DNA from 3 places in the Halomonas sp. HG01 genome. Region 2 is predicted to be linked to each of the others. Evidence: riboswitches for the same ligand, from Rfam matches in the RefSeq annotation. Region 2 holds a riboswitch; each other region holds the start of a gene.
What was found. A riboswitch is a leader RNA that binds a small molecule or an ion and turns the genes downstream of it on or off. The one in region 2 is predicted to bind thiamine pyrophosphate.

Region 1 (10,567 bases), 490 kb from region 2:
CTGTCGTCGCTGATCTGGCTGGCGATCCTCGCGGTCAGCACCGCCGATGCCCTGCTGCGCGCCCTGATCGCGCCCAACTTCTTCACCTCCGACGCCCAGCTGTTCCCGGACTGGCCGATCGCCCCACCCAACCTGATCATGCCGCTGCTCGGCGGCACCCTGGCGATGCTGCTGACGCCCAAGCTGCTGGGCGTAGTGCTGGCCCTGTGCCGAGCGCCGTCCCGCTACGGCGGGCGTGGCAGGCTGGTCGCCAGCGCCCTGCTGGAGGCGCTGTTCGCGATGCTGATCGCGCCGCTGATGATGGTCTTCCACAGCCGCTTCGTGATCGAGGTCTTCAGCGGCCTCACCGTGGCCTGGAACCCGCAGTCGCGCGAGGGGCGCGCCCTGCCCTGGCGCGAGGCGCTGCGTCACACCTGGCCGGGCAGCCTGGTCGGCCTCTGCTGGGCGGGCGTGACCTGGTGGGCCACGCCGACCTTCTTCTGGTGGCTGACGCCGGTATGGCTAGGGCTGATGCTAGCCGCGCCGCTGGTGCGCTGGAGCAGCAGCCTGACGATCGGGCATGGCCTGCGCCGGCGCGGCCTGCTGCTGGTGCCCGGCGAGACCGCCCCGCCGGCGGTGCTCGAGGCCGAGCCGGCGCCGCTGGATCTCGAGGCGGCCGGCGATCCCGCCGCACCGCCGGCCGAGCGGCCCTGCGAGATGCCGATCCAGTCCTTCGGCGGCGACTGGGCGCGGACGTCGAGCGCCGAGGCGAGCGCCGTCCAGGGCAAGTGATCGTCGCGGCGTCCGGGATGACGACAGGAGTGATGACAAGGGGGATGAGAGGGGTGTTCGTCGCCCGCCAAGCTGCTAGACTCGGCCCATTCGCTTGACGGGGTGCCGGTGGAACCGGCTGAGATGGCGCAGGTTCGTGCTCGACACGTTCGAGACAGAGCCCAGCGCTGGTCCCGTGGAACCTGATCCGGGTGGGTGTGGCACGCGCCGCACGTGAACCGGCGTAGGGAATCAGGCGGCGGGCCGGCGCGCCCTCCTTGTGCCCCGGCTCTCCCTCACCGCCTCCGCTACGCCCGTGCGCACCCTACGGCATCCGCTCTCATCGGAATCGGAGGCAAGATGGGCCGTCGCTTCAGTGATCTCACCGCCGCCTGCCAGGCCGACTGGCGCGCCTACACCGAGCACGACTTCGTCCGCGCCCTGGGCGCCGGCACGCTCGAGGCGGACGCCTTCCGCCACTACCTGCAGCAGGACTACCTGTTCCTGATCCACTTCGCCCGCGCCTACGCCCTGGCCGCCTACAAGAGCCGCGACCTGGACGAGCTGCGCCAGGCCTTCGACGGCCTGAAGACCATCCTCGACGTCGAGCTGGACCTGCACCGCGGCTTCTGCCGCGACTGGGGCATCACCGAAGACGACCTGGCGGCGCTGCCCGAGGCCCGCGCCACCCTGGCCTACACCCGCTTCGTGCTCGACGCCGGCAGCCGCGGCGACCTGCTCGACCTGCGCGTGGCGCTGGCCCCCTGCCTGGTGGGCTACGGCGAGATCGCCAACTGGCTCGAGGCGCAGCCGTTCACCGTGCGCGGCGACGCCAACCCCTATGACGCCTGGATCGCCATGTATCGGGGCGACGAGTTCCAGCAGGCGATGCACGCCGAGATCGCCTGGCTGGACGCGCGGCTCAGTGAGGTGACGCCGGCGCGCTTCGACCAGCTGGCGCGACTGTTCCGCGACGCCACCCGGCTGGAGATCGACTTCTGGCAGATGGGCCTGGATCGCGCGGACTGATTTAGCGGCAAGCTGGCCGTTGAGACAGGAATCGCCGGGGAAGGCCTCAGAGGAGGCGCTGTGAATACTTCCCTGTACGCTACCGACGCCATCCCTGGCGTAGGACCTCCTCTTCGGCCTTCCCCGGCTCTGCGGCGAGCCCGGACCAAACAGACAACATGATGCAATAAGGCCCGCCACCACAGCGGGCACACCACGCTTGACGGGGTGCCGTTGAAGACGGCTGAGATCATGCGGCGCGAGGCGCCCAAGCATGGATCCCGTTGAACCTGAACTGGCTAGGACCAGCGTAGGGATCAAGCGACACGCGGCGGCGCCTCGGCGCCGGCCGCCCCTGTCCTCCCCGACGGTCCTCCCTGACGAACCACTCAAGCCAAGGGAGCACGACCATGAGCAAGACCACCCATTTCCTCAACGAGAGCGCCCGCGTCGACGAGGCCGCCGTGGCCCCGCTGCCCGGCTCGCGCAAGGTCTTCGTCGAAGGCTCGCGGCCCGATATCCGCGTGCCCTTCCGCGAGATCGGCCTGTCGCCGACCCGCACCTCCGGCGCAGATGAAGAAAACCCACCGCTGCTGGTCTACGACACTTCCGGCCCCTACACCGACCCCGAGGCCACCATCGACCTGCGCCGCGGCCTGCCCGAGCTGCGCCGCGCCTGGATCGAGGCCCGCGACGACACCGAGTTCCTCGACGGGCCGACCTCCGAGTACGGCCGCCGCCGCGCCAACGATCCCATGCTCGCCCCGCTGCGCTTCGAGCTGACCCGCACGCCCCGCCGGGCCAAGGAAGGGAAGAACGTCACCCAGCTGCACTATGCGCGCCAGGGCATCATCACCCCCGAGATGGAATTCATCGCCATTCGGGAAAACCAGAAGCGTCAGACGATGGGCAGCGAGGAGGTCGAGCGCCTCCTCGGCCACCAGCATCCGGGCGAGGCCTTCGGCGCCCGCCTGCCCGAGGAGATCACGCCTGAGTTCGTGCGCGACGAGGTGGCCGCGGGTCGCGCCATCATCCCCAACAACATCAACCACCCGGAATCCGAGCCGATGATCATCGGCCGCAACTTCCTGGTGAAGATCAACGGCAACCTCGGCAACTCGGCGGTCACCTCGTCCATCGAGGACGAGGTCGACAAGATGACCTGGGGCATCCGCTGGGGCGCCGACACCATCATGGACCTGTCCACCGGGGAGAACATCCACGAGACCCGCGAGTGGATCATCCGCAACGCCCCGGTGCCGATCGGCACCGTGCCGATCTACCAGGCGCTGGAGAAGGTCAACGGCGTGGCCGAGGACCTGACCTGGGAGGTGTTCCGCGACACCCTGATCGAGCAGGCCGAGCAAGGCGTCGACTACTTCACCATCCACGCCGGCGTGCTGCTGCGCTACGTGCCGCTCACCGCCAGACGCACCACCGGCATCGTCTCCCGCGGCGGCTCGATCATGGCCAAGTGGTGCCTCTACCACCACCGCGAGAGCTTCCTCTACGAGCACTTCGAGGAGATCTGCGAGATCTGCAAGCGCTACGACGTCGCCTTCTCGCTGGGCGACGGCCTGCGCCCGGGCTCGGTGGCCGACGCCAACGACGAGGCCCAGTTCGCCGAGCTCGAGACACTCGGCGAGCTGACCCGCATCGCCTGGGAGCACGACGTCCAGGTGATGATCGAGGGCCCCGGCCACGTGCCCATGCACCTGATCAAGGAGAACATGGACAAGCAGCTCCGCGAGTGCGACGAGGCGCCCTTCTACACCCTCGGGCCGCTGACCACCGATATCGCGCCGGGCTACGACCACATCACCTCCGGCATCGGGGCGGCGATGATCGGCTGGTACGGCTGCGCCATGCTCTGCTACGTGACGCCCAAGGAGCACCTGGGCCTGCCCAACAAGGACGACGTCAAGACCGGCATCATCACCTACAAGATCGCCGCGCATGCTGCTGATCTCGCGAAGGATCACCCGGCCGCCCAGCGCCGTGACAATGCCCTGTCGAAGGCGCGCTTCGAGTTCCGCTGGGAGGACCAGTTCAACCTGGGCCTCGACCCGGACACCGCCCGGGAATACCACGACGAGACCCTGCCCAAGGACTCGGCCAAGGTGGCGCACTTCTGCTCCATGTGCGGGCCCAAGTTCTGCTCGATGAAGATCAGCCAGGAGGTCCGCGACTACGCCAAGGACAAGGGCCTCGACGGCGACCAGGACGCTGTGATGAAGGGCATGGAGGAGCAGGCCGAGAAGTTCCGCCAAGAGGGCGCCGAGCTGTACAAGGAGGTCTGACCTCACGCCTTGATGCAGAACGCCGCGCCGGCAATCAGCCGGCGCGGCGTTTTTGTAGGCCGCCAGGCTAATTCAGTTTGCCGCGGGCGAGGCGGCAACGGCCGCGTCGTCTTCCGTCGAGTCACGATCGCCCGGCGCGAAGCGCAGCAGCCGCAGGGCGTTGAGCGTGACCAGCACGGTGGCGCCGGTGTCGGCCAGGATCGCCAGCCACAGCCCGGTGATGCCGAGCACGGTGGTGACCAGGAACAGCCCCTTGAGCCCCAGGGCGATGGCGATGTTCTGGCGGATGTTGGCCATGGTCGCCCGCGCCAGCCGGATCAGCGCCGCCGCGTCGCCCACCCGGTTGCGCAGCAGCGCGCCGTCGGCGGTCTCCAGCGCCACGTCGGTCCCCGAGCCCATGGCCACGCCCACCTGGGCGCTGGCCAGCGCCGGGGCGTCGTTGATGCCGTCACCGATCATCATCGTCCGCTCATGGCCGGCCAGCTCACGGATCGCCTCGACCTTGCCCTCCGGCATAAGCCCGGCGCGACGCTCGATGCCGAGGCGCCCGGCGATGGCCGCGGCGGTGCGATCGTTGTCGCCGGTCAGCATCACCGAGCGCACGCCCAGCGCCGACAGCGCCTGCACGCCGGCCTCGGCATCGGGCCGCGGCTCGTCGCGCAGGGCGATGGCCCCCAGCGCCACGCCGTCCTCGACCGCCACGATCACCGTCTTGCCCTCGGCCTCGAGTTCCTCGATTCGCGCGGCCAGCGCCTCGGCCAGCGTGCCGCGATCGGCCACGTGGCGCGGCGCGCCGACGAAGGCCCGGCGACCCTCGATCAGCGCCTCGACGCCCTGCCCGGGCACCGCCCGGGCCTCGCTGACCCTTGAGGCCGCGACCTGCTGCGCCTCCGCATGGGCGACCACCGCCTGCGCCAGCGGATGGCTGGCGTCGCGCTCCAGGCCCGCGGCCAGGGCGATCACGTCCTGCGCGGCCACGGCGTCGCTTGCCGGCACCACATCGGTCACCCGCGGCCGGCCCTCGGTCAGGGTGCCGGTCTTGTCGAAGGCGACCGCCTCGGTGCGGGCGGCGGCTTCGATCACCGCACCGCCCTTGAGCAACAGCCCGTGCCGGGCGCCGCTGGAGAGCGACGAGGCGATCGATGCCGGCACCGAGATCACCAGCGCGCAGGGGCAACCGATCAGCAGCAGCGCCAGGCCGCGATAGGTCCACTCGCCCCATTCGCCGCCCAACGCCAGCGGCGGCACCACCGCGACCAGCACCGCCAGGCCGACCACCGCCGGCATGTAGACGCGGCTGAAGCGGTCGATGAAGCGCTCGGTGGGCGCCCGCGCCTCCTGGGCTTCCTCCACCAGCCGGATGATGCGTGCGATGGTGTTGTCCTCGGGCGACCGGGCCACGCGCAGCCGCAGCACGCCGTCATGGTTGATCGAGCCGGCGAACACCTCGTCGCCCTCGCCCCGGTCCCGCGGCACCGACTCGCCGGTCACCGGCGACTCATCGATCGACGAGCGGCCCTCGAGGATGGTGGCGTCGGCGGGGATGCGGTCGCCGGGGCGCACCACCACCACCTGGCCGACCGCCAGATGTGCCACATCCACCGTGCGCGTCTCGCCGGGGGCGACTTCCAGGCGTGCCTCGCGTGGCACCAGATCGGCCAGCGCGCGGATGCCCGAGCGGGCCCGGTCCGCGGCCACGCCCTCGAGGATCTCGCCGATAGCGAACAGCAGCACCACCATGGCCGCCTCCTCGGCGGCGCCGATGATCAGCGCACCGCCGGCGGCCAGGGTCATCAGCATCTCGATGGTGAACGGCATGCCGACCCGCGCCGCACTCACCGCACGGCGAGCGACCGGCGCCAGTCCGATCAGGCAGGCCGCCAGGAAGGCCCAGTGGGCCACCTCCGTTCCGACGGTGAAGCGCAGCAGCGTGGCCACGCCGAGCGCCACCCCGGTGGCCAGCACCAGCCGCCCCTTGGCGGTGGCATGCCAGCGCCGGGGCGAGGCGTCATCACCCCGACGGAAATGATCGGCATGATCGCGCCCGGCACAGCAGCCGGCGCCCGAAGGCGCCTCGGCATCGTCCTGCGCCGACTGGCGCCGAACGCCATAGCCCAACCGCTCGACCAGCGACGCCACGTCCTCGGGCGCCGTGCGGCCGGTATCCAGATCGAGGGCCAGCGAGCCCTGCATGACCGAGACCTTCACGTCAGCCACGCCATCCAGACGCTCCAGCGCGCCGCGGATCTTGCCGGCGCAGCTCGGACAGTCCATGCCTTCCACGCGCCACTGGTGTCGCTGGAGTGCACCCTTTTCGGCTTCCTGCGCGGCGTCTTGCGCCATCCTGACCTCCTCGGGGCTCGTCATCGAAACATGGCATCAGCCTAGAGCCTCTAGCCGCTATAGACTCAAGCGGTGATGACGCCGGGCACGACACCGCCAGCATGGACAGCTGGCACGCGGCCTGCATGCTTAAGGAAACCCCCAACGAGAGGCGATCGCCATGCCGGCACCCTCCCTTTCGACGCCACTTGGCGCCGAGGCCTTCCATGAGCGCGCCCATCGCCACCTGACGATGCTCTACGGCCCCCGCGCCGACGAGGTGCTGCGCCGGCTGTTCACCCTGCTGGCGCATCAGGCCCCCATGACGCCCCCGGATGGTGAGGCACCGCCCGCCCGTCCGCTGTGGAGTGAACGCGACCAGTGGCTGATCGCCTACGGCGACAGCCTGGTCGACGGCGAGCAGCCACCGCTCGACGTCCTCGACGACTTCGTCGCCGGCCGCCTCGGAGAGACCTTCAGCGGCGTGCACCTGCTGCCCTTCTTCCCCTGGAGCAGCGACGATGGCTTCTCGGTCATCCACTACCGCGAGGTCGATCCCAAACTCGGCGACTGGCCCCAGGTCCGCCGCCTTTCCCGTCGCTTCGATCTGGGGGTCGACCTGGTGCTCAACCACGTCTCACGGGAATCGCTGTGGTTCGCCGACTATCTCGGCGGCAACCAGCCCGGCCGCGACTACTTCATCGAGATGGATCCCGAGACCGACCTCTCGGCGGTGGTGCGGCCACGCAGCTCGCCGCTGCTGGTCAAGGTGCCGACCCGCCGCGGGCCCCGTCACCTGTGGGCGACCTTCTCCGAGGATCAGATCGACCTGAACTTCGCCAACCCCGACGTGCTGCTGGAGTTCGTCGGTATCCTGCTGTTCTACCTCTGCCAGGGCGCGCGAGTGATCCGCCTGGATGCCATCGCCTACCTGTGGAAGAAGGTCGGCACCTCCTGCATCCACCTGCCCGAGACCCACGAGGTCGTGCGGCTGCTGCGCGCCATCGCCGATCACGTGGCGCCGGGCACGCTGATCCTCACCGAGACCAACGTGCCGCACCGCGAGAACATCAGCTACTTCGGTCTTGAGAGGCTCGAAAAGGACGGCACGCCGCCGGACGAGGCGCACCTGGTCTATCAGTTCCCGCTGCCGCCGCTGCTGCTGCACACCTTTACCAGCGGCGAGGCCGGCACCCTGGCGGCCTGGCTGCGCAGCCTGCCCGCACTGCCCCCGGGCTGCAGCTTTCTCAACTTCACCGCCAGCCACGACGGCATCGGCGTGCGCCCGCTGGAGGGCTGGCTGCCCCACCACGAGGTCGACGCGCTGCTCGAGCTGATGCACCGCTTCGGCGGCTTCGTCAGCATGCGCACCAAGGACGATGGCGAGGACTCGCCCTACGAGATCAACATCACCTGGTTCGACGCCATGAAGGGCACGAGACGCGGCGCGGACCCCTGGCAGATGCCGCGTTTCCTGTGCAGCCAGCAGCTGATGCTCGGCCTCAAGGGCATCCCGGCGCTGTATCTGCACGCGCTGACCGGCACCCTCAACGACATCGAAGGCATGGAACGCAGCGGCCGGCTGCGCTCGATCAATCGCCACCGCTGGGACCGTGGTGCCCTGGAGCGGCTGCTCGACAGCCCGCACACCTCGACCCACCAGGCTTTCACGGCGCTGACGCGGCTGCTCGAGGTCCGCCGCGACGAGCCCTGCTTCCACCCGGATGTGCCGCAGCGGGTGATCGAGACGCCGGCGTCGCTGCTGGTCGTCGAGCGCGGCCCGCTGGACGACGGGCGCCGCCTGCTGGCGATCCACAACGTCACCGACCGCCCCCAGCCGCTGGCGCTGGAGGATCTGAACAAGGGCGTGTGGCGGAACCGGCTCGACGGCGAGATCTGGCAGGCGGAACATAGCCTGCCGCCCTACGGCGCCCTGTGGCTGGTACATCAGCCATAAGCTGGCAGACAGCGCAAAGAACACCGCCCCCATGGCAAGCCAATGGGGGTGGTTCTTCTTCCAGCTTCCAGGCGCGAAGCGCCGCTCTTCAAGCTTCCGGCTACCGACCTCAGTCCGGGGCGTTATCGGCTTCCACCACCTCGGCCATGCGCGGCAACAGGTCGGGGATGGCCGCCCGCACCCGGTTCCAGCTGGGAATGAAGGGACGCTCGCCGGGATTGTCGAGGAAGACGCCGCCGGCCTCGAGCAGGTTGGTGGCGAACAGCTCCACCGCCCGCTCCTCGCTGTGGCGGTCCAGGCTCAGGCCGTTCATCCGCGCGTCGTGGTCGTAGGCCTCGATCAGGTCCAGCGCCATGCGATAGTAGGTGGCCTTCAAGGTGCGGAAGCCCTCGGCGCTGAAGGTCACCCCCTGGGTCGCCAGCTTGCGGTAGAGCGCCTTGGCGATATCCAGGCTCATGCGATTGAGCCCGCCGGAGGCGTCCTCCTCCGAGACCGGCTGATGCTTGTGATCGTAGCTGTCGGCGAGATCCACCTGACACAGCCGCCGGGTGGTGTAGTGGCGATGGACCTCGGAAAGCACGCCGATCTCCAGGCCCCAGTCGGCGGGAATGCGGATGCCATCGAGCACCTCGGTGCGCATGGCGAACTCGCCGGACAGCGGATAGCGGAAACAGTCCAGGTACTCGAGGTACGGCAGCGGCCCGAACATCTGCTTGAGCGCGCGCAGCAGCGGCGTGACCATCAGCCGCGAGACCCGACCGTTGAGCCGCCCGTCGGCGATGCGGGGGTAGTAGCCCTTGCAGAACTCGTAGTTGAAGTAGGGATGCGCGACCGGATAGAACAGCCGCGCCAGCATGCCGCGGTCGTAGGTGAGGATGTCGCAGTCGTGCAGCGCCACCGCCTCGCTGCGCCCGGAAGCCTGCACGTAGCCGGCGCAGTACCAGACGTTGCGCCCCTTGCCCGGCTGCTGGGGCGCGAGGCCCTGTGCTTCCAGCTCGGCGTCCAGGGCGCGCAGCCCCGGGCCGTCGTTCCACAGGATGCGATGGCGCTGGGGCAGCCGCGAGAAGAACGCGCGGGCCCGGTCGAACTGGTCGCGATCGGCCCGGTCGAGGCCGATCACGATCTCGGCCAGATAGGGCACCATGGCCAGCTCGTCGACGATATTCGCCAGCGCCGGCCCCTCCAGCTCGGAGTACAGCGAGGGCAGGATCAGGCTCATCGGCCGCTGTGCCGCGAAGCGCACCAGATCGTCCTCGAGGGCCTCGACCGGCCGGCGGGTCAGATTGTGAAAATCGGTGATGATGCCGTTCTGGTGGAAATCGCTCATGGGCTGACGCTCCCCGTGTCATCGTTATCGGTGCTGGACTGGCTCATTTCCGGCCCGGGCCGGCGCCCCCCTCGCCCCCACCAGTGCTCCACCCCCTCGACCCAGCCGCTCGGGCCGCTTTCCCGGCTGCGGTAGAGCGCGGGCTGATGCGGCGATACCTGCAACCCGTGGCGGCCGCGGATCACCACCGCCTGGTCCACCGCCTCGAGCATGGCGATGTCGTTGGGCCCGTCGCCCAGCGCCAGGGTCAAAGGGCGCACGCCGCGCAGAGCCTCGTAGCGCTCGGTGAGCCAGTTCACCGCCTGCCCCTTGTCCGATTCCCCCGTGGCGTGCCAGAAGCGCCCACCCCGAACCAGGCGCAGGCCGTCGCCGGCGAGTCCTGCGCGGAAGGCCTCGAGGCGATCACCGTCGTCGTGCCAGATCAGCGGCTCGCTGCCCTCGCGCATCCGTGCCAGGCGCGCCTGCGCCTCATCGAGGCCGGTGAAGGCGACCAGATCGTCCAGCGGGATCTCGCTCATCGGCGTGAAGCGAACGTCCAGGCGCTCCCGCCACACGGCGAGACGCTGGCGAATGAAGCCGATATCGACGCCCAGCGTCCTGATCACCAGCCCGTCGGGGCCCGGCGATCGCTCCAGGCGGGCATGGCACCAGGCGGCAGGCAGCCCCACCACCGCGCCGTTCTCGGCCACGAAGGGCGTGTTCGTGAGGGTCAGGGTCTGACGCAGGGTCAGCAGCTCGCTACGAGTCTTGCTGGTTACCGGGATCACCGGCACGCCGTCCTCGCGCAGCCGGTCCAGCCACCCGGCGGCCGGCGACCAGTCATAGGTCTCGTGATCGAGCAGCGAGCCGTCCAGATCGGTGAAGAGCAGCCGCGCCCCGGGGAGCCCGTGGCGGGAGGAAGAA
Region 2 (10,567 bases):
CCAGGCCCTGGTCCACGGCGAGGCCCTGGCCCACAACCGGGCGCTGATCGTGCCGGCCGCCGCGAACCTGCCCGACGCCGCCATCGAGGCCGAGATCGCCGCCGCCAACACCACCCTGCCCGACTACGCGCGGGTGAGCGAATGGCGCCGCTGCGCGCCCTTTACCCCCCACAACGACCAGCTGACGGCCAACGGCCGCCTGCGCCGCGAGGCCATCCTGGCCGCCTACCGGGACTGGCTGACCCGCCCCGGCGCGGACGACACCACGACCGACGCATCGCGCCCGACCTATCGAGTTCGCCCCATCACGACCACCGAGGAGTGACCCCATGAGTGCCTATCAACGCCTGCAGGACGCCACCCGCGCCGAGCGCGAATGGCTGCTCGACACGCCCATGATGACCCGCGCCATGCAGGGCGAGGTCGGGCGCGACGAGTACCTGGCCTTCCTCGGCCAGGCCTACCACCACGTGCGCTTCACGGTGCCGCTGATGATGGCCTGCGGCGCCCGCCTGCCCGACCGGCTGGGCTGGCTGCGCGGCGCCCTGGTGGAGTACGTCGAGGAGGAATACGGCCACGAGCAGTGGATCCTCGACGACATCCGCGCCGCCGGCGGCGACCCCGAGGCGGCGGCCGCCGCCTCGCCCGACCCGGCCACGACGCTGATGGTGGCCTACGTGCGCGACCGGATCGAGCACGGCAATCCGGTGGTCTTCTTCGGCATGGTCCAGGTGCTCGAGGGCACCAGCACCGCGGTGGCCACCCGCGCCGCCGAACAGCTCCAGGCGAGCCTCGGTCTGCCCGACAACGCCGTGCGCTACCTGAGCTCCCACGGCAGCCTCGATATCGGCCACCTGGCCTTCTTCGAGACGCTGATCGACCGCCTGGAGGAGGACGACCTGAACGCGGTGATCGAGGGCGCGCGCATGGTCTATCGCCTCTACGGCGCCATGTTCCGGGGCGTCACCGCCCGTTGCACGGGGGGCGAAGCCGCCCGGGAGCTGACCGATGCGCTGGTCTGAACCGCACTATCTCACCCAGGGCTGGCCAGGCCAGCGGGTGCTGATCACCGGCGCCAGCGGCGGCATCGGCCAGGCGCTGGTCGACGAACTCGCCGCCGCCGGCGCCCAGCTGCTGGTCACCGGCCGCGACGCCGAGGCCCTGGAGCGGCTGTGCCGACGGCATCCCGGCCAGATCACGACCCAGGCCGCCGACCTCACCCGCACCGAGGATCGCGCCCGGCTGGTGGCGGCCGCCGAACGGCTGGAGTGCACCATGCTGATCAACGCCGCCGGCGCCAACCGCGCCGAGCTGTTCAAGGACGCCGACGACGAGGCCATCGAGCGCCTGGTGACGGTCAACCTGACCGCCACCCTGCAGCTGACCCGCGCCCTGCTGCCCCGGCTATGCCGCGCCGAGCAGGGCCTGGTGGTCAACGTCGGCTCGGCCTTCGGCCATATCGGCTACCCCGGCCAGGCCGCCTACTGCGCCACCAAGTTCGCGCTCTACGGCTTCACCCAGACGCTGCGCCGCGAACTGTCGGACTCGCCGATCGCGGTGCACTACATCGCCCCGCGGGCCACCCGCACCGCCATGAACGCCCCGGCCATGGAGGAGATGAACCGGGCGCTGGGCAACGCCATGGACGATCCGGAGACGGTGGCCGTCCAGATCCGCCGCGCCATCGAACGCGGTCGCAAGGAGACCCGGCTGGGCCGCGCCGAGCCGATCTTCGCCCGGCTCAACGCCCTGTGGCCGGGGCTGATCGATCGCGCCCTGCGCCGCCAGCTGCCCACCATCCGCCGCTTCATCACCCCGCCATCCTGAGCCGCCAGGGTCGACAGGCGCGGCCTTCGAGGCGAGTATCGGCATGACCGGAGCACCGACAAGGAAGGCCCATGCGCATACTGCTGGTGGAAGACGATCCCAGCCTGGCGTCGGGCATTCGCCTGGCGCTGAAACCCGAGCACTACACCGTCGACATCCTCGGCGACGGTATCGAGGCCCTCAACGCCCTGCGCGACGAGGAGCCCTTCGATGCCGTCATCCTCGACCTGGGCCTGCCCCGGCTCGACGGCATCGACCTGCTCACGCGGCTGCGCCGCGGCGGCCATCGCGTGCCGGTGCTGGTGCTGACCGCCCGCGACGGCATCGAGCAGCGCATCCAGGGCCTGGATGCCGGGGCCGACGACTACCTGACCAAACCCTTCGAGGTCGACGAGCTCAAGGCACGGCTGCGCGCCCTGCTGCGCCGTAGCCAGGGCCTGGTCAGCAGCGAGCTGCGCCACCGCGGCGTGGTGCTCGACCCGGAGAACCGCCGCGTCACCTACCAGGGCCAGCCGGTCACGCTGTCGCGCCGCGAGTTCACCCTGCTGCAGGAATTCCTCAGCCACCCGGGCCACGCCTTCACCCGCGACACCCTGGCCCGCCTGCTCTACGGCTGGGACGAGGACGTGGAGAGCAACGCCATCGAGGTCCACGTTCACCACCTGCGCAAGAAGCTGGCCCCGGAGTTGATCCGCACCCTGCGCGGCATCGGCTACATCATGGACAAGGCCCCGGCGGACGAGGCACCCGGGAACAGGATCCCATGAGCTCCATCCGCCGCCGCACCCTGGGCATCGCGCTGCTAGTGGTCGCGCTGTGCATGCTGGCGATCGGCGTGACCAGCTATCGCGACGCCGCCCGCGAAGTGGCGGCGCTGTTCGACGCCCGCCTGGCCCAGCAGGCCCGGCTGCTGGAAGGCCTGGTGCGCACGCCGCTGCCCGAGGCCCGGCGCGAGGCGCTGCTGGCGAGCCTCGACGACGCCCTGCGCCGCAACACGCCGGGCACCGACGGCGGCCACCGCTACGAGGGCGAGGTGGCCTTCCAGGTCTGGCGCGACGAGCGGCTGCTGCTGCGCTCCGCCGGCGCGCCGACCGCGCCGTTCACCGAGCGTCGTGCCGGCTACGGCGACGCGACCCTGGACGGACGCGAGTGGCGCGTCTTCGTCCTCGGCGGCGACGACCTGCGGGTGCTGGTCGGCGAGCGCGGCGACGTGCGCGGCGAGCTGGTCCGGGGCATCGCCCTGCGCACCCTGGTACCGGACCTCGTGGGCCTGCCGGCACTGGCGGTACTGCTGTGGTGGGCGATCGGCTGGGGGCTGCGGCCGCTGTCACGGCTGGCCGCCCAGATCGAAGCCCGCGACCCCCAGCGCCTGAACCCACTGCCCGACGACCCACTGCCCCGCGAGCTGGCCACCATCGTCGGCGCCCTCAACGGCCTGCTGGCGCGGATCCGCACCCTGCGGGCCCGCGAGAAGCGCTTCATCGCCGATGCCGCCCACGAGCTGCGCACCCCGCTGACGGTGCTCGACCTGCACGCCCAGAACGCCCTGGCCACCGAGGATCCGGCGGATCGGCGCGAGGCGCTGACCCTGTTGCGCGACGGCCTGGCCCGCGCCACCCGGCTGGTCGGCCAGCTGCTGACCCTGGCACGCCTGGACCCGGAGCAGGAAGGCGCCCCGGATCAGCGCATCGACCTGCTGCACGAGGTGCGCGAGTCGCTGGCCGAGCTGATGCCGCTGGCCACCGACCACGACCAGAGCCTGCACCTGGAGGCCGACGAGGCGGCAGACTGGGCGCTGACCACCGAGCCCGGCGCCGTCACCACCCTGATCAAGAACCTGGTCGGCAACGCCATCCGTCACTCCCCCGCCGGCAGCCGCATCGACGTGGCACTGACGGCGGAAGAGCGAGTGCTGGTGCTGCGGGTGGACGACAGCGGTCCCGGCATCCCCGAGGACGGCCGCCAGCAGGCGCTGGCGCGCTTCCACCGCGGCGGTGCGGGAGCCGGGGCCGGCCTCGGACTGTCCATCGTCGACCGTCTGGTACAGCGCCACGGCGGCCGCCTGACGCTGGGCGACGCCCCCGGCGGCGGGCTGCGCGTGAGCGTGCGGCTGCCCCGCGCCTGACACGGCATCGTCATGTCGCTCCCTTAGCGTTGGTGTAAGCCGACTTTAAGCCAACGCCGTTACGGTGGTGGGCTGAATCGCCCAACGACAACCGGAAAGGAGACATCGACATGCACGCCATGCCCCCGACCTCTCTCGACGCCGCCCTGCGCCGCCCCCTGTGGCTGGCCCTGGGCGGCGTGCTGCTGCTCGTCGTCGAATGGCTGATCAGCCCCTGGGGCGTGGGTAGCCTGCCGCTGGCGTTGGTCGCCCTGGCCGCCGGCGCCGCCTTGCTGCTTCGCCCCCTGAACGCGGCGATGCGCCTCGAACCCGAGGAGGAAGGCAACGGCATGAGCGCCGATCTCCAGAGCGTCTCCCAGGCCAGCCTGCTGACCCTGGCCGTGCTCCAGCTGGCCGCCTGAGGCGACGCCCGCCGGCTTTACATGCATCGGACGAAGGGCGATAGTGAGGCCCGACGACAGGGGCGCCGGGGCGATGATCCGCCGCGGCTGAGAGGCACCCTCACTACCTGACCCGGATAATGCCGGCGGAGGGAGTCGTGCCGGCTCCCTCGGTGGCCGCGCCTCCCGTCGCCAGGAGGCCCGATGCATTCCCTCGATCCCGCGCCGCATCTGGCGCGCGTGCGCCGCACCACCCCGCTGGTTCACAACATCACCAACCACGTGGCGATGAACTTCATGGCCAACGCGCTGCTGGCGCTGGGCGCCTCGCCCGCCATGGTCCACGCCCGCGAGGAGGCCGCCGAGTTCGCCGGCCTGGCCACCGCCCTGACGCTGAACATCGGCACCCTCTCGCCCCACTGGCTCGACGCCATGGACGACGCCGCCCGCGCCGCCAATGACGCCGACACGCCCTGGGTGCTCGACCCGGTGGCGGTGGGCGCCACCCGCTTTCGTCGCCAGGCCGGCGCCCGGCTGCTGGCGCTGGGGCCGACCGCGATCCGCGGCAACGCCTCGGAGATCCTGGCGCTGGCCCGACAGGGCGGCGGCGGGCGCGGCGTGGACAGCACCGACAGCGCCGACAGCGCCGAGCGCGCCGCCGTGGCGCTGGCCCGCGAGCATGCCACCGTGGTGGCGGTCACCGGCGAGGTCGACCTGGTCACCGACGGCCGACGCCTGACGCGGGTCTGCGGCGGCCATGCGCTGATGCCTCGCGTCACCACCATGGGCTGCGCCCTGACCGGCGTGGTCGGCGCCTTCCTGGCCGGCGCCGAGGATCCGTTCGAGGCCACGGTGGCGGCGCTGACCGCCTACGCCGCGGCCGGGGAGATCGCCGCCGAGACCGCCGCCGGCCCCGGCAGCTTCGCCGTGGCCTTCCTCGACGCCCTCTATGCCCTCGATCCCGACACCCTCGCTACGCCGCTGGCCGACCGTATCCACCTGGAGCTCACCGATGCGCCTTGATCTGTCCCTCTACCTGGTCACCGACCCCGAGCTGTGCGCCGCCCTCGGCGTGGAGCAGACCGTACGGGCCGCGGTGCGCGGCGGCGTCAGCGTCGTCCAGCTGCGCGACAAGCACGCCGCCGACGCCGAGATGATCCCGCTGGCCCGGCGCCTGAAGGCTGCCCTGGCCGGCAGCGGCGTGCCGTTGATCATCAACGACCGCCTCGAGGTCGCGCTGGCCAGTCGGGCCGACGGCCTGCACATCGGCCAGGACGACGGCGAGGTCGCCGATGCCCGTGCCGCGCTGGGCCCGGACGCCATCCTCGGCCTCTCGGTGCAGACCCACGAACAGCTGGCACGGCTGGACGCCGGGCGCCTCGACTACCTGGGCCTCGGCCCGGTGTTCGCCACGGCCACCAAGCAGGACCATGCCGCGCCGCTGGGCGTCGACGGCCTGGCGGCGCTGGCCGCCGCCAGCCCGCTGCCCACGGTGGCGATCGGCGGGCTCAAGGTCGAGCACGTCGAGGCGGTGCGCCGCGCCGGTGCCGGCGGCCTGGCGGTGGTCTCGGCGATCTGCGGCACCCCGGACCCGGAGGCCGCCGCCCGCGCCTTCCCGCCGTTCCACCGCTGACGCCTGAACGGCCAGCCCCGAACGCAGGCGGCCCCGCGCGAAAGAGCGCGGGGCCGCCGGGTCGCCGACGCGACCTGCGTCACAGGGAAGGCCGCCGGTTCAGCGCGACGCGCCGCTCCTGATAGGCGATGGCCAGGCCGCTGGCGATGATCAGGCTGCCGCCGGCGAACACCCAGGGGTCGGGCATCTCGCCCCAGAAGCCCCAGCCCAGCAGGGTCGCCCACAGCAGTGCCGTGTAGTCGAAGGGCGCGGCAATGGCCGCCGGGGCGTAGCGGAAGGCCTGGGTCAGGCCCACCATGGCGCCGACGCCGAGCACGCCAGCGCCCAGGAAGCCCAGCCAGTGCAGCGGCGCCGGGGCCTGCCAGACCCAGGGCAGGGTCAGGGAGGCGGCCAGGCAGGGCACCAGGGTGGTGTAGAAGACCATGGCCCAGAGGTGCTCCCCTTCGCCGTAGCGGCGCGCGGTGATCATGGTCAGGGCATAGAACAGCGCCGCGGCGACCACCACCAGCATGGCGGGCTGGAAACCGGCCGCCCCGGGCCGCACCACCACCAGCACCCCGACGAAGCCGAGCAGCGTGGCCAGCCAGGTCGGACGGTCGACCCGCTCGCCGAGCAAGGGCACCGACAGCAGCGTCACGAACAGCGGCGCGGCGAAGGCGATCGCCGTGGCGGTGGCCAGCGGCAGCAGCACCAGCCCCCACATGAAGGTGATCATGGTGGCGGTGAAGATCAGGCCGCGCAGCAGGTGCACGCCCGGACGCCGCGTGCCGAGGGTGCGCAGGCCGCCATTGAAGCGCGCGATCAGCACGATCAGCGGCAGCGACACCAGGGTGCGGAAGAAGATGATCTGCAGCGGCGAATGCACCGCGCCCAGCCACTTGGTGAGGGCATCGCCCAGGGCCAGACACAGCACGCCGCCGCACATGAACAGGATGCCTTTCAGAGAGGGAGCCATGCAGCGCCTCCGTGCGCGCGTCGAGGGAGGGGAAACGACACCGCCCCGACGGCCTGACCGTCGGGGCGGTGAGAGGGGCCGGAACCGAGGGTCAGAGCGAGGCCTGGACCACCATGCAGTCCATGCCCTGGGACTGGAGACGCTGGCAGGCGCTGCGGGCCTGGCGCTCGCCCAGATCGACCAACCGCGCCCGGTAGACGCCGGCTTGCGCCACCCAGGGCACGTCGACCCGGGCGTCATCCAGCTCCGCGGCCAGTCGGGCCGCGGCGCGGTCGGCCAGGCGACGAGCGTGATCGGCGTCGCTGAAGGCGCCGACCTGCACGCCCCAGCCGCCGGTCCGCTCGTCGCGGTCGATCAGCGCGGTCAGCGGATCCGCCTCCGCCGCACCGCCGACGGCCGCGTCGGCGCTCGGCGCCGAGGCCACGATCGCCTCGTCCGGCGAGGGGGCGGCGACCTCCTGTACCACCGGCCCCGGCGCGGCGGCGCGGCTCGGCTCGCTGGCCGCCGGCGTCGAGGCCGGCTCGGGCGCCCGGGCGGATACCGTCGCGGCCGGTGCCGGCGCGGCGCTGTCGCGGCTCGCCAGCATCTGACCGGCCGGCGGCAGCGTGCGGCCCGGCAGCGGCATCAGGCGCTCGTCGGCGATCTCGGTGCGGGCCAGCCAGCCGTGGCCGTCGGCCAGGGCGGCGCGGGCGAAGCCGCGGTTCAGCAGGTCGGCCATGTGCTCGTCGCGGGAGGCGGCGGTGAAGCCGCCCATCACCACCGAGAGCATGCGCCGGCCGCCGTGCACCGCCGAAGTGGCGACGTTGAAGCCGGAGGCGCGGATGAAGCCGGTCTTGAGGCCGTCGGCGCCCGGGTAGTTGGCCAGCAGGCGATTGTGGCCGCGGTAGGTGTTGCCGCGCCAGGTGAAGTCCTGCAGCGAGAAATAGTGGTAGTACTGCGGGAAATCGAGCATCAGCCGACGGGCCAGCACCGCCATGTCGCGGGCGGTGGTGACCTGGGCGTCGTCCGGCAGGCCGGAGGCGTTGCGGAAGGTGGTGTGGCGCATGCCGAGCTCGCGGGCGCGCTCGGTCATCATCCGCGCGAAGTGGCGCTCGCTGCCGCCCAGCGCCTCGGCGACGACCACCGCCACGTCGTTGGCCGAGCGCACCACCAGCGACTCGATGGCGGTCTCCACCGGGATGCTGTCGCCCGGCTTGAGATAGAGCTTGGTGGCCGGCATGGCCGCCGCCGCCCGCGACACCGGCAGCGGCTGCCCCAGGCTCATGCTGCGCCCTTCGATGGCCTCGAACAGCATGTAGAGGGTCATCATCTTGGTCAACGAGGCCGGATAGCGCGGCGCATCGGCGTTCTCGGCGTAGAGGATCTCGTGGGAGTCGGCGTCGATGACGATGCCCGCATAGCGGGGATTCTCGGCCTGGGCGAGCGGTGCCAGCAGCACGCTGGCCATGACGAGGGCGGCGAGCAGACTCACTCGCCAGCCGGAAATCGGAGTCGGCAGCATCGGTGTTCCCCTGAAGAATGACGCGCTTTATAAGTGCATTATGACCCAGGGGCCTGCCCTGTACAGGGCGAAACGCGGCCCGAGGCGCCATTTCCACTTTTCATTGTCGGACATCCAGCCTCGTTCTTGAGCGCGTCGATGTCCACCTCGTCGATCTGCGCCGGCGCCAGGAAGCGCTCGGCGTAGTCGCGCCACACCCCGCTGTCGAGCAGCAGGACGAAGACGTCGGGATCCAGATGGCCGTCGCGGGCCATGCCGGCCAGGATCGACAGCGAGCGCGACAGCGTCAGACCCGGCTTGTAGGGCCGGTCGGCGGCGGTCAGCGCCTCGAACACGTCGGCCACCGCCATGATGCGCTCCTCCAGACTGGCCTCGGCCAGCACCAGCCGGCGCGGATAGCCCCGGCCGTCCATGCGCTCGTGATGGTTGCCGGCGATGGTCGGCACCCGCCGCAGGTGTGCCGGCCAGGGCAGCGACTCGAGCATCATGATGGTCTGGACGATGTGCTCCTGGATGCGGAAACGCTCGACGTCGTTGAGCGTGCCGCGGGCCACCCGCAGGTTGTAGAGCTCGCCCTGGTCGCCGGCCACCTCGGGCGGCTGCATGGCGAAGCCCCAGCGGTTGCGCGGGTCGCCCTCGGCCACCGGCGGCGGCGCGACGGCCCAGTCGAGGCGGTCCCGCGGGCGGTCGGCCAGCAGCCGCTCCTCGGCGGGCGGCGGGGCTTCGGGCTCGCGCGCCAGGCGCCCGGCCTCCTCCTCGGACACGCCGAGGCGGTCGTCGAAGTGGCGCCACCAGCGCCAGTCGGCGATCGCCTCGAGCCGCGCCAGGCGAGTCTCGTCGAGCGCCTCGCCGCCGCGGTTGAGCTCGGCCACCAGCCGGAAGGCCTCCTGCAGCTCGGCCTGCCGGCGCCGTCGCGCCTCGACCAGCGCGGGTTCGTCGCCGCCCTCGGCGAGCCCGCGCCAGTAGGCGACGTCGGCGTCGCGCCACAGCACCTCGAAGCGGGTTCGGATCTCGTGGATGCGGTTGTAGCGGGCCTCCAGCTTGGTGGCCTTCTCCATGACCTCGTCGGGCGTGGTCAGCTTGCCGCAGTCGTGCAGCCAGGCCGCCAGGTGGAAGGCGGTGCGACGGTCGTCATCCAGCGTCTCGTCGGCGAAGGGGCCGCTGGTCGAGCGGTGGGCGCCCTCCAGCAGCATCTCGGCCAGCTGCGGCACCCTCGAACAGTGGCCGCCGGTATGCGCCGACTTGGCGTCGGTGGCTCCGGCGATCAGCTCGACGATGGCGTCCAGCAGGCGCTTCTCGCCCTCCAGCAGGCGGCGGGTCTCGATGGCCACCGCCGCCGCGCCGGAGAGCTCCTCGACGAAGCGCCGCCAGGAACGATCGCCGCCCGATCCCGACGCGCGCAGCGCCAGTATCAGCAGCCCCATGCGATGGCCACTGCGATTGCACAGCGGCTGCACCAGATAGCCGCTGGCCGCGGCCCGGCGCTCCAGCGCCGCCATGCCGCTCTCGTCGGGGGCCTTCAGGGTCAGGCACGCCGGCAGCGGATCGTCGGGATCGCCCTGGCCCTGCTCGGCCTCGCAGGCGAAGCGGGTGGGATCGCTCTCGTCCTCGAGGTAGATGGCGCCGTGGCGGCTGTCGGTGATGTTCAGCAGGTCCTCGAGGACGGTGGCGAGCAGCGTGTCCAGCCGCGGCTCGCGGCTCAGCGTGCGGGTCATGCGCTGGAAGCCCGCGATGCCCTCGGCCATGCCCGTCAGAGCGCCGCTCAGCTGCTGCACCTCGCGCACCGGCGAGCGCACCCCGCGGCAGGCGGAGAAGTCGAAATCGCCCAGCGCCCGGACCTGCTCGGCCAGGGCGTTCAGCGGGCGGCTGAGCCGATGGCCGACCCACACGCCCAGCGGCAGCAGCGCCAGGGCCAGCAGCACGGCCACCAGCGAGCGCTGCCACAGCAGCTCACGGGTGCCGGCGAGCAGCTCGCGCTCTGGCACCACCATCAGCAGCGTGGCCGGCTCCACGCCGGGAATGCGGAACGGCAGCCGCATGCCGAACCAGTCCTCGCCGTCGACCCGGAAGCGGGCCGAGGCGCCGAAGGCGTCGTCGTCGGAGGCCGCCTCGCCCGGGGCCGCGGCCCCCAGCGAGGCGCCCTCGT
Region 3 (10,567 bases), 1.7 Mb from region 2:
GCGCTGCCACATGGCAGGCAACGGCATCGCGAATCTGCTGGATCCAGGGCAGCATGGTATCCGGCCCTCTGAAGCAGTTCAGACCGACCACGCTGGCGCCCTTCTGCTCCAGGGCGACGCAGGTTTCCACGATGCCGGGGCCATCGATCATGCGATTCTCGGCCATCGGCGCCAGGGTGACCACGGCCGGCAGCCCCTTGGCCTTGATCGCCTCCAGGGCCGCTTCGGCTTCTCCGGCATAGTAGAAGGTTTCCGCGATGATGAAGTCGGCGCCTTCCTCGACGGCCCATTGCACCATCTCGTCGAACATGTCGCGTACGCTCTGCTGGGAGACCGGATCTTCCGGGTCCCAGACGTTGCTGTTGGAAATGTTGCCGGCCATCAGGTTACCGGCCTTTTCATCGGCCACCTTGCGGGCAATCTTCAACGCGGCCCGATTCAGCGGCTCCAACAAGTCTTCCTTGCCGATGACCTTCATCTTTTCGCGGTGGCCGTTATAGGTGAAGGCCTGAACGATGTCTGATCCGGCATGCTGGAAATCCCGGTGCAGCGCTTCCAGCGCGTCCGGGCGCAGCAACGCCACTTCGGGAACGAACTCACCGGCGGAGAGATAACCGCGCCGTTCAAGCTCGAACAGGAAACCCTCGGCACAGATGAGGGGGCCCCGGTCGAGTCGTTGGGTGATCAGGTCTTGTGCCATGGATGCATGCCTCCGCGGTGGTAGGTGTCTTGAATCAATGCATTCTGGCAGTCGTTCAGCCCTCGTCACCAATGAAGGTTTTCCGGCTTGAAGATGATTGAAATTCATCCAGGGTGACATTTCTAACAATGAAATGAATATTCGCCGGGGTCTTTGACGTTCAAAGGGAAGGCATCGGCTGGCCGTTATCTCCGGAAGCGAAGCCATCGCACAACGCGCTTATCGCCAGGGGCGGACAACGCCAGGACAGGGGCAGCCTCCCGTTACCGGGAGCTATCGAAAACACGCACCACGTCGCCTCGAGCCTGCCTCTAGAGCCAGTAGAGGCACAGCGATAGCGTTACCACCGAGCCCAGCGTCGAGAGCAGCACGGTGCGCGAGACGACCGCCGCCTCGCGGCCGTAGAACTCCGCCAGCATGTAGGGCCCGGTGCCGGTGGGTAGCGCACTCATCAGCAGCGCCGACTTGGCCCACAGCGGCGGCAGCGCGAAGACGTGGAACGCCAGCACCCAGGTGATCAGCGGATGCACCAGCAGCTTGAGGCCGACCAGCCCCCAGGCGCCTTCGGCGGAACCGCTCTGCTTCTGGGCCAGGAACAGGCCCAGCGAGACCAGTGCGCAGGGCGTGGTGGCATCGCCCAGCAGGCGCAGGAAGTCGTCGAAGGGGCCGTCCAGGGGTGCGCCGCCCAGCGCCCACAGCGCGCCCACCAGCGGCGAGACCACCAGCGGGTTCCTGGCCAGGGCCTTGAACACCTTGGCGAGTGCCTGGACGAAGGACGGCTCGTCCTGCAGGCCGACCTCGATGCACACCACGGCGATGGCGAACAGCACGCAGACCACGATCAGGGTGGCGATCAGCGCCGGTGCCAGCCCGGCTTCGCCCAGCACCAGCAGGCTCAGGGGAATGCCCACGTAGCCGGTGTTGGCGTAGGCGGCGCCGAGGCCGTCGATGCTGGCGTCGACCAGCCGGCGCCGGCCGCGCAGGCGGTAGCCCACGGTGACCGCGAACAGCAGCAGCGTCGGCAGGGTCACGGCGGCGATGAAGCCCGGATGCCAGATCTCCTCCCAGCGGGCGGTGGCCGTGGTGCGGAACAGCAGCGCCGGCAGGCACAGCCAGACCACGAAGCGGTTGAGCTCGGCGGCGGCGGTCTCGCCCAGCCGGCCGGTGCGGCGGCACAGGTAGCCCGCCAGGATCAGGCCGAAGATGGGCAGAACGACACCGAGAACGGACGACATGGGGGCTCCTGGGCGGCGGCACGATGGAGAGGCTAGCCTAGGCGGATACGGCGATGCCGTCTAATCGATGAGAAGACGGTCGATACGCCCGGATAGCGGCCGAGCAAGACAGCGGGCGCCCACGACGAAGCGCGCCGGCCACGAGGGCCGGCGCGATGTCGTCGGGGACCGCCGCGGGGTGCGGCGGCCGTCGGGTGGGCGATCAGCCCAGTTCGAGATCGAAGCGGTCGGCGTTCATGACCTTGGTCCAGGCGGCCACGAAGTCCTTCACGAACTTGGCCTCGTTGTCGTCCTGGGCGTAGACCTCCGCGTAGGAGCGCAGGACGGAATTGGAGCCGAACACCAGGTCGATGCGGGTGGCGGTCCACTTCACCTGGTCGCTCTTGCGGTCACGGATCTCGTAGAGGCCCTTGCCGGCGGGCTTCCAGTGGTTGGCCATGTCGGTCAGGTTGACGAAGAAGTCGTTGCTCAGCTGACCCTCGCGGTCGGTGAACACGCCGTGCTTGCTGCCGCCGTGGTTGGTGCCCAGCATGCGCATGCCGCCCATCAGCACGGTCATTTCGGGGGCGGTGAGGCCCATCAGCTGAGCGCGGTCGAGCAGCAGCTCCTCGGGCTTGACCACATAGTCCTGCTTCAGCCAGTTACGGAAGCCGTCGGCCACCGGCTCCAGCGGTTCGAAGGAGTCGGCGTCGGTCATCTCGGCGCTGGCATCGCCGCGGCCCGGCGAGAACGGCACCAGGATGTCGTGGCCGGCCGCACGGGCCGCCCGCTCGATGCCGACGCTGCCGCCCAGCACGATGAGGTCGGCCAGGCTGGCGCCGGTCTCGGCGGCGATGCCCTCGTAGACCTTCAACACCTTGTTCAGGCGCTCGGGCTCGTTCCCCGGCCAGTCCTTCTGTGGCGCCAGGCGGATGTGCGCGCCGTTGGCGCCGCCGCGCATGTCGGAGCCGCGGTAGGTGCGGGCGCTGTCCCAGGCGGTGGCGACCATCTCGCCGATGGACAGGTCGCTTTCGGCGATCTTCTGCTTGGCGGCCTCGACCGAATAGTTGATGTTGCCGGCCGGTACCGGGTCCTGCCAGATCAGGTCCTCGTCCGGCACTTCCGGGCCGATGTAGCGGGTCTTCGGGCCCATGTCGCGGTGGGTCAGCTTGAACCAGGCGCGGGCGAAGCAGTCCTTGAAGTATTCCGGATCCTTCATGAACTTCTCGCAGATGGCCCGGTAGGTCGGATCCATCTTCATCGCCATGTCGGCGTCGGTCATCATCGGGTTGTGGCGGACGGACGGGTCGGTGGGATCGACCGGCTTGTCCTCCTCCTTGATGTCGACGGGCTCCCACTGGTTGGCGCCGGCGGGGCTCTTGGTGACCTCCCACTCATGCCCGAACAGCATGTCGAAGTAGCCCATGTCGAACTGGGTGGGGTTCTTGGTCCAGGCGCCCTCGAGGCCGGAGGTGACGGCGTTGGTGGCCTTGCCCTGCTGGTTCGGGTTGAGCCAGCCGAACCCCTGGGCCTCCACGTCCGCGGCTTCCGGCTCCGGCCCCAGGGCGTCGGCATCGCCGTTGCCGTGGGTCTTGCCGACGGTGTGGCCGCCGGCGGTCAGCGCCGCGGTTTCCTCGTCGTTCATGGCCATGCGGGAGAAGGTCTCGCGAACCTGTTCGGCGGTCTTCAGCGGGTCGGGCTGGCCATTGACCCCCTCGGGGTTCACGTAGATCAGGCCCATCTGCACCGCGGCCAGCGGGTTCTCCATGGTGTCGGGCTTGTCGACGTCGCCGTAGCGCTCATCGGAGGGGGCCAGCCATTCCTTCTCGGCGCCCCAGTAGACGTCCTTCTCGGGATGCCAGATGTCCTCGCGACCGAAGGAGAAGCCGAAGGTCTTGAAGCCCATGGACTCGTAGGCGACGTTGCCGGCGAGGATGAACAGGTCGGCCCAGCTGACCTTGTTGCCGTACTTCTTCTTGAGCGGCCACAGCAGGCGCCGTGCCTTGTCGAGGTTGCCGTTGTCCGGCCAGCTGTTGAGCGGGGCGAAGCGCTGGTTGCCGGTGCCGCCGCCGCCTCGGCCGTCGGCGATGCGGTAGGAGCCGGCGGCGTGCCAGGCCATGCGGATCATCAGGCCGCCGTAGTGGCCCCAGTCGGCCGGCCACCATTCCTGACTGTCAGTCATCAGGGCGTGCATGTCCTTCTTCAGCGCCTCGAAGTCGAGCTTGCGGACTTCCTGGCGATAGTCGAAGTCGTCGCCCATCGGGTCGGTCTTGCGGTCGTGCTGGTGGAGGATGTCGAGGTTGAGGGCATTGGGCCACCAGTCCATGACCGAGGTGCCGGTTTCGGTCATGCCGCCGTGCATGACAGGACACTTGCCCGCGCCGCCTTGCTGTGTTGCGTCACCCATCTCGTACTCCTTCATCGCGTGGTCGTGTGCTCCAGTATCGATAGAGGTCACGTCGCCGCCCTTGTTGCCGAATGCCGGGAATCCGGTACATCCAAGCGGGCCTCTAGCCTCTTTCACATAGCTTAGTGATGACTGGGGCGACTGCCATTTTTCTTTCCTGAACAAGTTGATAGCAAACCTTTATCGTCCTTTGACGATACGAGGCCGGCCCCGTTCGGCGTGGCCGGCCGTCGTCCATTGGTCGCCCCCTGGTTGCCTGGCGATTCGCGGCCTCCCTACACTCGATGGCTCGGTAATCATGAGCCCCGCATGAGCGTTTCGCTGTTCTCGATCCGGCCCCGTCGATGCATTAACGGGGCCGAACATCGGATAACAATCACAAACCGCGAACCCGGGGGAGGGCAGGGAGCCTCTCCCCGGGGCCGCCAAAGGAGCCGCTAGATGTCCGTCAGAGAGATCCCGCTGTATATCGATGGCCAGGCCGTCACCTCGCAGAGCCAGGAATGGCGCGACGTACTCAATCCGGCCACCCAGGAGGTGGTCGCCCGGGTGCCGTTCTGCACCCTGGAGGAAGTCGATCGCGCCGTGGCCAGCGCCAGGGCAGCCTTCCAGGAATGGCGTCGCACGCCGCTGGCCAAGCGTCAGCGCATCATGCTGAAGCTGCAGGCGCTGATCCGCGAGCACACCGAGGAGCTGGCCGCGTTGATCACCGAGGAGCACGGCAAGACCCTGCCGGATGCCGCCGGTGAGGTGGGCCGCGGGCTCGAGGTGGTGGAGCACGCCTGCTCGATCACCTCGCTGCAGCTCGGCGAGCTGGCCGAGAACGCCGCCACCGAGGTCGACGTCTACACCCTCAATCAGCCGCTGGGCGTGGGCGCCGGGATCACCGCCTTCAACTTCCCGATCATGCTGCCGTGCTTCATGTTCCCGCTGGCCATCGCCACCGGGAACACCTTCGTGCTCAAGCCCTCCGAGCAGGATCCGAGCTCGACCATGCGGCTGGTCGAGCTGGCCCACGAGGCCGGCGTGCCGGCCGGGGTGCTCAACGTGGTGCACGGCGGCCCGGACGTGGCCAATCGCCTCTGCGATCATCCGGACATCAAGGCGGTGTCGTTCATCGGCTCGACCCACGTCGGCACCCAGCTCTATCGCCGCGCCGCCGAGGCCGGCAAGCGCGCCCAGGCGATGATGGGGGCCAAGAACCACTGTGTGGTGATGCCCGACGCCAATCGCAGCCAGGCCATCAACAACCTGCTGGGCTCGGCCTTCGGCGCCGCCGGCCAGCGCTGCATGGCCAACTCGGTGGTGGTGCTGGTGGGCGAGGCTCGCGACTGGCTGGACGAGCTGGTCGAGGGCGCCCGCCACATGAAGGTCGGCCCCGGCACCCAGCGTGACGCCGACCTCGGTCCGCTGGTGTCGCCGGCCGCCAAAGCGCGGGTGGAGGACCTGATCGCCGCCGGCGAGCAGGAGGGCGCCCGGCTGCTGGTCGACGGTCGTGGCCGTGAGGTCGAGGGCTATCCGGAGGGCAACTTCGTCGGCCCGACCCTGTTCGCCGACGTGACCGCCGAGATGACCATCTACCGCGAGGAGATCTTCGGCCCGGTGCTGTGCGTGGTGAGCGCCGAGACGCTCGACGAGGCGATCGAGTTCATCAACGCCAATCCCAACGGCAACGGCACCTCGATCTTCACCAACTCCGGCTGGGTGGCTCGCCGCTTCGAGACCGAGATCGACGTCGGCCAGGTGGGCATCAACGTGCCGATTCCGGTGCCGGTGGCCTACTTCAGCTTCACCGGCTCGCGGGCCTCCAAGCTCGGCGACCTGGGACCCAACGGCAAGCAGGCGATCGGCTTCTGGACCCAGACCAAGACCGTCACCGCCCGCTGGTTCGAGCCGGAAAACGTCTCCGGCGGCATCAACAGCACCATCTCGCTGAGCTGATCCCATCCCGCTCGGCGATCATCGACGGCCCCGCCTCGGGAGAGGCGGGGCCGTCGTGGTTGGGGCGGCTTGCCCGGTAGACGGTACGGCGTTCGGCGCCCGGGGGATTCCATGACCCGGGTCATGTCAGGCCTCCCGCTTGCTCTGGCGGTACGTGGAAACCTTGCTAACTTGATGGAGTGTCGACGGGAATGAACCCGCCTTGGCGCCACGGGCCTATCCGGGGTGACGCGGCCAGCGGTGACGAGTCTTCTCTCCGCCCTGGTACATGAAGGAGTCATCAATGAGATCGAAAAACGGAATCGCGGCAGTGACCGGTCCCTGGATGATTGGCACTCTCGTCCTGTTGCTGGCGGCATGCAGTCAGCCACAGAGGGCGGGGGAGTCGTCGATGCAGCAGCCGGACAACTCCCTGATGCGGGTCATCAGCGGCGAGGTGTGGTATCGCGAGCGCATGGCGCTGCCCCCGGGAGCCGAGGTCATCGTGACGCTCGAGGATCAGTCGCGCGCGGATGCGCCCGCCACCGTGCTCACCGATTACACCTACACCGTCGAGGGCGCCCAGCCCCCTTATCCGTTCCGGCTGGTCTATGATCCTCAGGCCATCGACGAGCGCATGACTTACGGACTGCGGGCACGGATCGTTCACGACGGTGGGCTGCTGTTCACCAGTACGGAGCACGTCGATCCCTTCGCCGGCGAGGCGGCCGACCCCGTGCGCATCAGGGTCTCGCGGCAGTAAGCGTTGCTGGGGCCGGGGGAGATTTCCCCCCTCGCGAGTTTCCTTCGGCTTTGGCTCTGCAGGTGCGCCAGCGAGCCATCCGTGGGGCATCACGGGTGCCACGTCTGCGGACATGAAACGTGCCTGCCTGCTGTGGGCATGCCTATCCGGGCATGGGGAAAGAAAACCGGAGACCAGGGAGCCACGGATGCTTGCACGAAATGCACTGATGATCGCCACCTTCTTTGCCATGTTTTCCCCGGGGATAGCCAGCGCTCAGCAAGATGGCCTGGGCTCGGAAGCCAATGATCCGACGGCCTCCGTCATGGCCTTCCAGCTGCAGGACTTCTACACGTACCGGTACCACAACCTCGACGACGAGGACGGAAACCGCATGCAGTTCCGCGCCGCCATTCCGTTCTCGCTGGGCGACTCCAGCAACATCTTCCGGCTCACCGCGCCTTACGTGGCCGACTCGCCGAATGACTCGAGCGGCTGGTCCGACATGACACTCTTCGACCTGGTGACCTTCGACCGGTCATGGGGGCGATTCGGCGTGGGTGCGGTAGCGCTGTTGCCGACCGGGGAAGACGGCCTGAGCGCCGAGAAATGGGGCCTCGGTCCCGCCGTGGGCTTCGTGGCCAGCCAACCCTGGGGGATATGGGGGCTGTTCAACCAGAACGTGTTCACGGTGGCGGGAGACGACGACTACCGCGACGTGAATATCTCGATCGTGCAGCCGATCGTGAACTACAGCCTCGGGAATGGCTGGTCGGCGGGGGCCTCCGACATGTCGATCACCTATGACTGGGAGCAGCATGATTGGGTGAGCCTGCCCCTGGGCGTTGCGCTCAACAAGCTGGTGAGGATTCAGGAGTATCCGGTGCAGTTCACGGCCAGCTATGAGCACAACTTCTACGACGAGGGGGTGAGCGCCTCGGACACCCTCAACCTCACCGCGAAGCTGCTGTTGCCTTGAACGGCAGCGGTGAGTAGGGGGCCGCTGGTCGCCTCCGAAGCGCTAAAGATCAATGACGTCTCAGGCGATCCTGGCCCCTTCCATGGAAGCTTCTGCCTCCTCCTGAGGCCCCGCTCCGGTATCGCCTAGGGGCGGATATGGGCCATCTCCAGCAGCTCGCTCAGCGGTTCCAGCTGGCCCACGTGCAGCACCAGCACGCACTCGCCGGGTTCGTCGGCGGCGGGGCGAACGATGGCGAATTCGCCTTCCTCCAGATGGAATTCGTGGATCTCGCGGCTGCCCTCGGGCGTATTGCAGCGGATCGAGCGGTAGGCCTCGTCCTCGCCGTAGGTCAGGCGGTGATAGACCTTGAAGAAGGTATAGAGCGACAGGCCGCGGGGAAACGCCGGCCAGCGGGCCGGGTTGTCTCGAGTCTCTGAGTCGACCTCGAGGCCGTCGGCCTCGGCGCCGGCGATGGCACTGGCCAGCGGCTCGGCGAGCAGGCTGTCGGCCTCGCCCGGCAGCGGGGCGAGACGGTCCAGCGCCTGCTGGTAGCGCTCGGCGATCGCACGCAGGTCGGCCGTCTTGCCCAGCGCATGGTCGCCATGTCGCAGGTCTTCGGGGGCGCAGCCGCCGTTCTCCCAGCCGTGGATCACCCTGAGCGTCAGTCGCCCTTCGCGCATCGGCGCCTCCAGCAGCGCCTGGAGGGCGATGCGCAGGTGCAGCTGGCGCTCGGGGACGCCGTTGTCGAAGGCGGCGTAGGGCTCGGCGAAGATCCGGTGCAGGCAACCGGGGGCGTGTTCCTTGGCTTCGGTAAACGGCATGGCGGGGTCCGGGCTGGTTGTTCGAATGGCGGGAAGGATGTGTCATGCTGGCGTGGCAATCCGGATATCGGCCATTTTGGCCCTGTCTTGAGGATCGCCACTACTAATCCATTCACTGTCGCCAGGGGAGTCTCGCCGGCATCGGCGGGGCTGAGAGAGCGTGCGTCGCTGACCCTGGAACCTGATCCGGTTCACACCGGCGGAGGAAGTGCGACATGCCTTATCTGACGTCAGCCGTGCTTGGCGCGGCGCTTTTGTGTTTCACCGTTCTGGGCCTGCGTGCCCGCCGGGCCGACGGCCCGCTCGACGACTACGTTACCGCCCGCAACTCCCAGTCGGCCCCGACCCTGGGGCTCTCCTTCCTGGCCTCCGGCATGGGGGCCTGGATCCTCTTCGCGCCGCCCGAGATCGGCGCCTTCGTCGGCCCGCTGGGTCTGGCCGGCTATGCCATCGGCTCGGCGCTGCCGTTCATCGTGCTCGGCGCCTTCGGCCCGGCCATCCGCCGTCGCCTGCCGGAGGGGCGCAGCATCGGCGAGTACGCCGAGGCCTGTTTCGGCGCCGGCATCCGCCGCTGGGTGGCGCTGGTCTCGGTGCTGTACATGGGCTGCTTCCTGGCCGCCGAGCTGACCGCCATCGGCGCCATCACCGGGCTGCTGTCGGACGTCCCGGTGGCGCTGGTGGTGGTCGGCGTGGCGGTGGCGACCCTGCTCTACACCGCGCTGGGCGGGCTGCGTGCGAGCCTGGCCACCGACCGCTGGCAGGCCTGGCTGCTGCTGGCCCTGCTGGGGGTGGTGGGCGGCGTGGCGCTGGCCCGGTTGCCCGAGCTGCCGGCCGAGGCCGCGCTGCCGTCGATCCCCGCCGCGGATGCCCTGTCCGTGGCGCTGACGCTGGTGATCGCGGTGACCGCGGCCAACCTCTTCCATCAGGGCTACTGGCAGCGGGTGTGGGCGGCCCGGGACGACCGGGCGCTGGGGCGCGGCGCCTGGCTGGGCGGCGGCATCACCGTGCTGGTGGTGGCGGTGGTCGGCGGCCTCGGCATGCTGGCCGCCATGGCGGGCGTGTCGCTGGGCGAGCCGCCGATCCCGTTCTTCGCGCTGCTCGCCGAGGCGCCGGGCTGGCTGGCGCTGCCGGCGCTGGTGCTGGCGGTGACCCTGGTGGCCTCCAGCGTCGATACCCTGCAGAACGGCATCGCCTCGCTGGTGGTGGCCGGCAGCGGCCGTCGCGGCCTGTCGCTCAGGGCGGCGCGGTGGGTCACCGTGGCGCTGATGGTGCCGGTGGTGGCGATCGCCCTGCAGGGGCTCTCGGTGCTGCGACTGTTCCTGATCGCCGATCTGCTGTGCGCGGCCATCGTGGTGCCGGTGCTGCTGGGGCTGTGGGCGCGGATGAGCGCCATGGCGGCGCTGGCCGGCGGTCTCGCCGGGCTGGCGGGCGCGGTGCTGCCGGGGTGGGTCGCCTCGGGCAGTGCCCTCGATGGCCTGCTGGCGGCGAGCTTTCCCGACGGGGTGCCGACCCTGCCGCCCTTCCTCGGTGCGCTTCTGGCCTCCAGCGCGGTGGCGCTGCTGGTGGCCTGGTGGCGCCCGGCCGCGGTGCGGCGTACGGCCTGAACGGTTGCCAGGCCGGCGGATGACGGCCACCCTCTGAAGGTCATCCCGACCTGACGGAGGAGCCGCGCCATGAGTGACACGCCACAGGATCCCCGCCGCCGCCATTCCGCCCCGGTGGTGGACGGCGTCGGCAAGTCGGCCAGCCGCGCCATGCTGCGCGCGGTGGGCTTCAACGACGCCGACTTCACCAGGCCCCAG

Region 1: it holds a riboswitch for thiamine pyrophosphate, as region 2 does, so the genes downstream of both, thiC (phosphomethylpyrimidine synthase ThiC) here and thiM (hydroxyethylthiazole kinase) in region 2, are expected to answer to the same signal.
Region 3: it holds a riboswitch for thiamine pyrophosphate, as region 2 does, so the genes downstream of both, UN84_RS01720 (sodium:solute symporter) here and thiM (hydroxyethylthiazole kinase) in region 2, are expected to answer to the same signal.

What each region holds. Positions count from the first base shown of each region.
Region 1 is NZ_CP022134.1:2,563,307-2,573,873, forward strand. Features, by position in the region: gene mdoH (glucans biosynthesis glucosyltransferase MdoH) at 1-771, shown strand, start outside; gene tenA (thiaminase II) at 1,111-1,779, shown strand; TPP riboswitch at 1,973-2,092, shown strand; gene thiC (phosphomethylpyrimidine synthase ThiC) at 2,169-4,058, shown strand; gene UN84_RS12250 (heavy metal translocating P-type ATPase) at 4,131-6,401, opposite strand; gene UN84_RS12255 (sugar phosphorylase) at 6,562-8,337, shown strand; gene UN84_RS12260 (glycosyl transferase) at 8,447-9,664, opposite strand; gene UN84_RS12265 (HAD-IIB family hydrolase) at 9,661-10,567, opposite strand, start outside.
Region 2 is NZ_CP022134.1:2,071,210-2,081,776, forward strand. Features, by position in the region: gene UN84_RS09825 (AMP-binding protein) at 1-325, shown strand, start outside; gene UN84_RS09830 (TenA family transcriptional regulator) at 330-1,022, shown strand; gene UN84_RS09835 (SDR family oxidoreductase) at 1,009-1,827, shown strand; gene UN84_RS09840 (response regulator transcription factor) at 1,899-2,594, shown strand; gene UN84_RS09845 (ATP-binding protein) at 2,591-3,952, shown strand; gene UN84_RS09850 (hypothetical protein) at 4,063-4,353, shown strand; TPP riboswitch at 4,402-4,504, shown strand; gene thiM (hydroxyethylthiazole kinase) at 4,537-5,355, shown strand; gene thiE (thiamine phosphate synthase) at 5,345-5,965, shown strand; gene UN84_RS09865 (DMT family transporter) at 6,045-6,920, opposite strand; gene UN84_RS09870 (serine hydrolase) at 7,012-8,421, opposite strand; gene UN84_RS09875 (HD domain-containing phosphohydrolase) at 8,460-10,567, opposite strand, start outside.
Region 3 is NZ_CP022134.1:363,295-373,861, forward strand. Features, by position in the region: gene UN84_RS01685 (homocysteine S-methyltransferase family protein) at 1-700, opposite strand, end outside; gene UN84_RS01690 (AEC family transporter) at 1,012-1,935, opposite strand; gene katG (catalase/peroxidase HPI) at 2,138-4,321, opposite strand; gene UN84_RS01700 (CoA-acylating methylmalonate-semialdehyde dehydrogenase) at 4,763-6,262, shown strand; gene UN84_RS01705 (YbaY family lipoprotein) at 6,654-7,004, shown strand; gene UN84_RS01710 (hypothetical protein) at 7,213-7,962, shown strand; gene UN84_RS01715 (hypothetical protein) at 8,088-8,765, opposite strand; TPP riboswitch at 8,879-8,991, shown strand; gene UN84_RS01720 (sodium:solute symporter) at 8,981-10,369, shown strand; gene ilvD (dihydroxy-acid dehydratase) at 10,439-10,567, shown strand, end outside.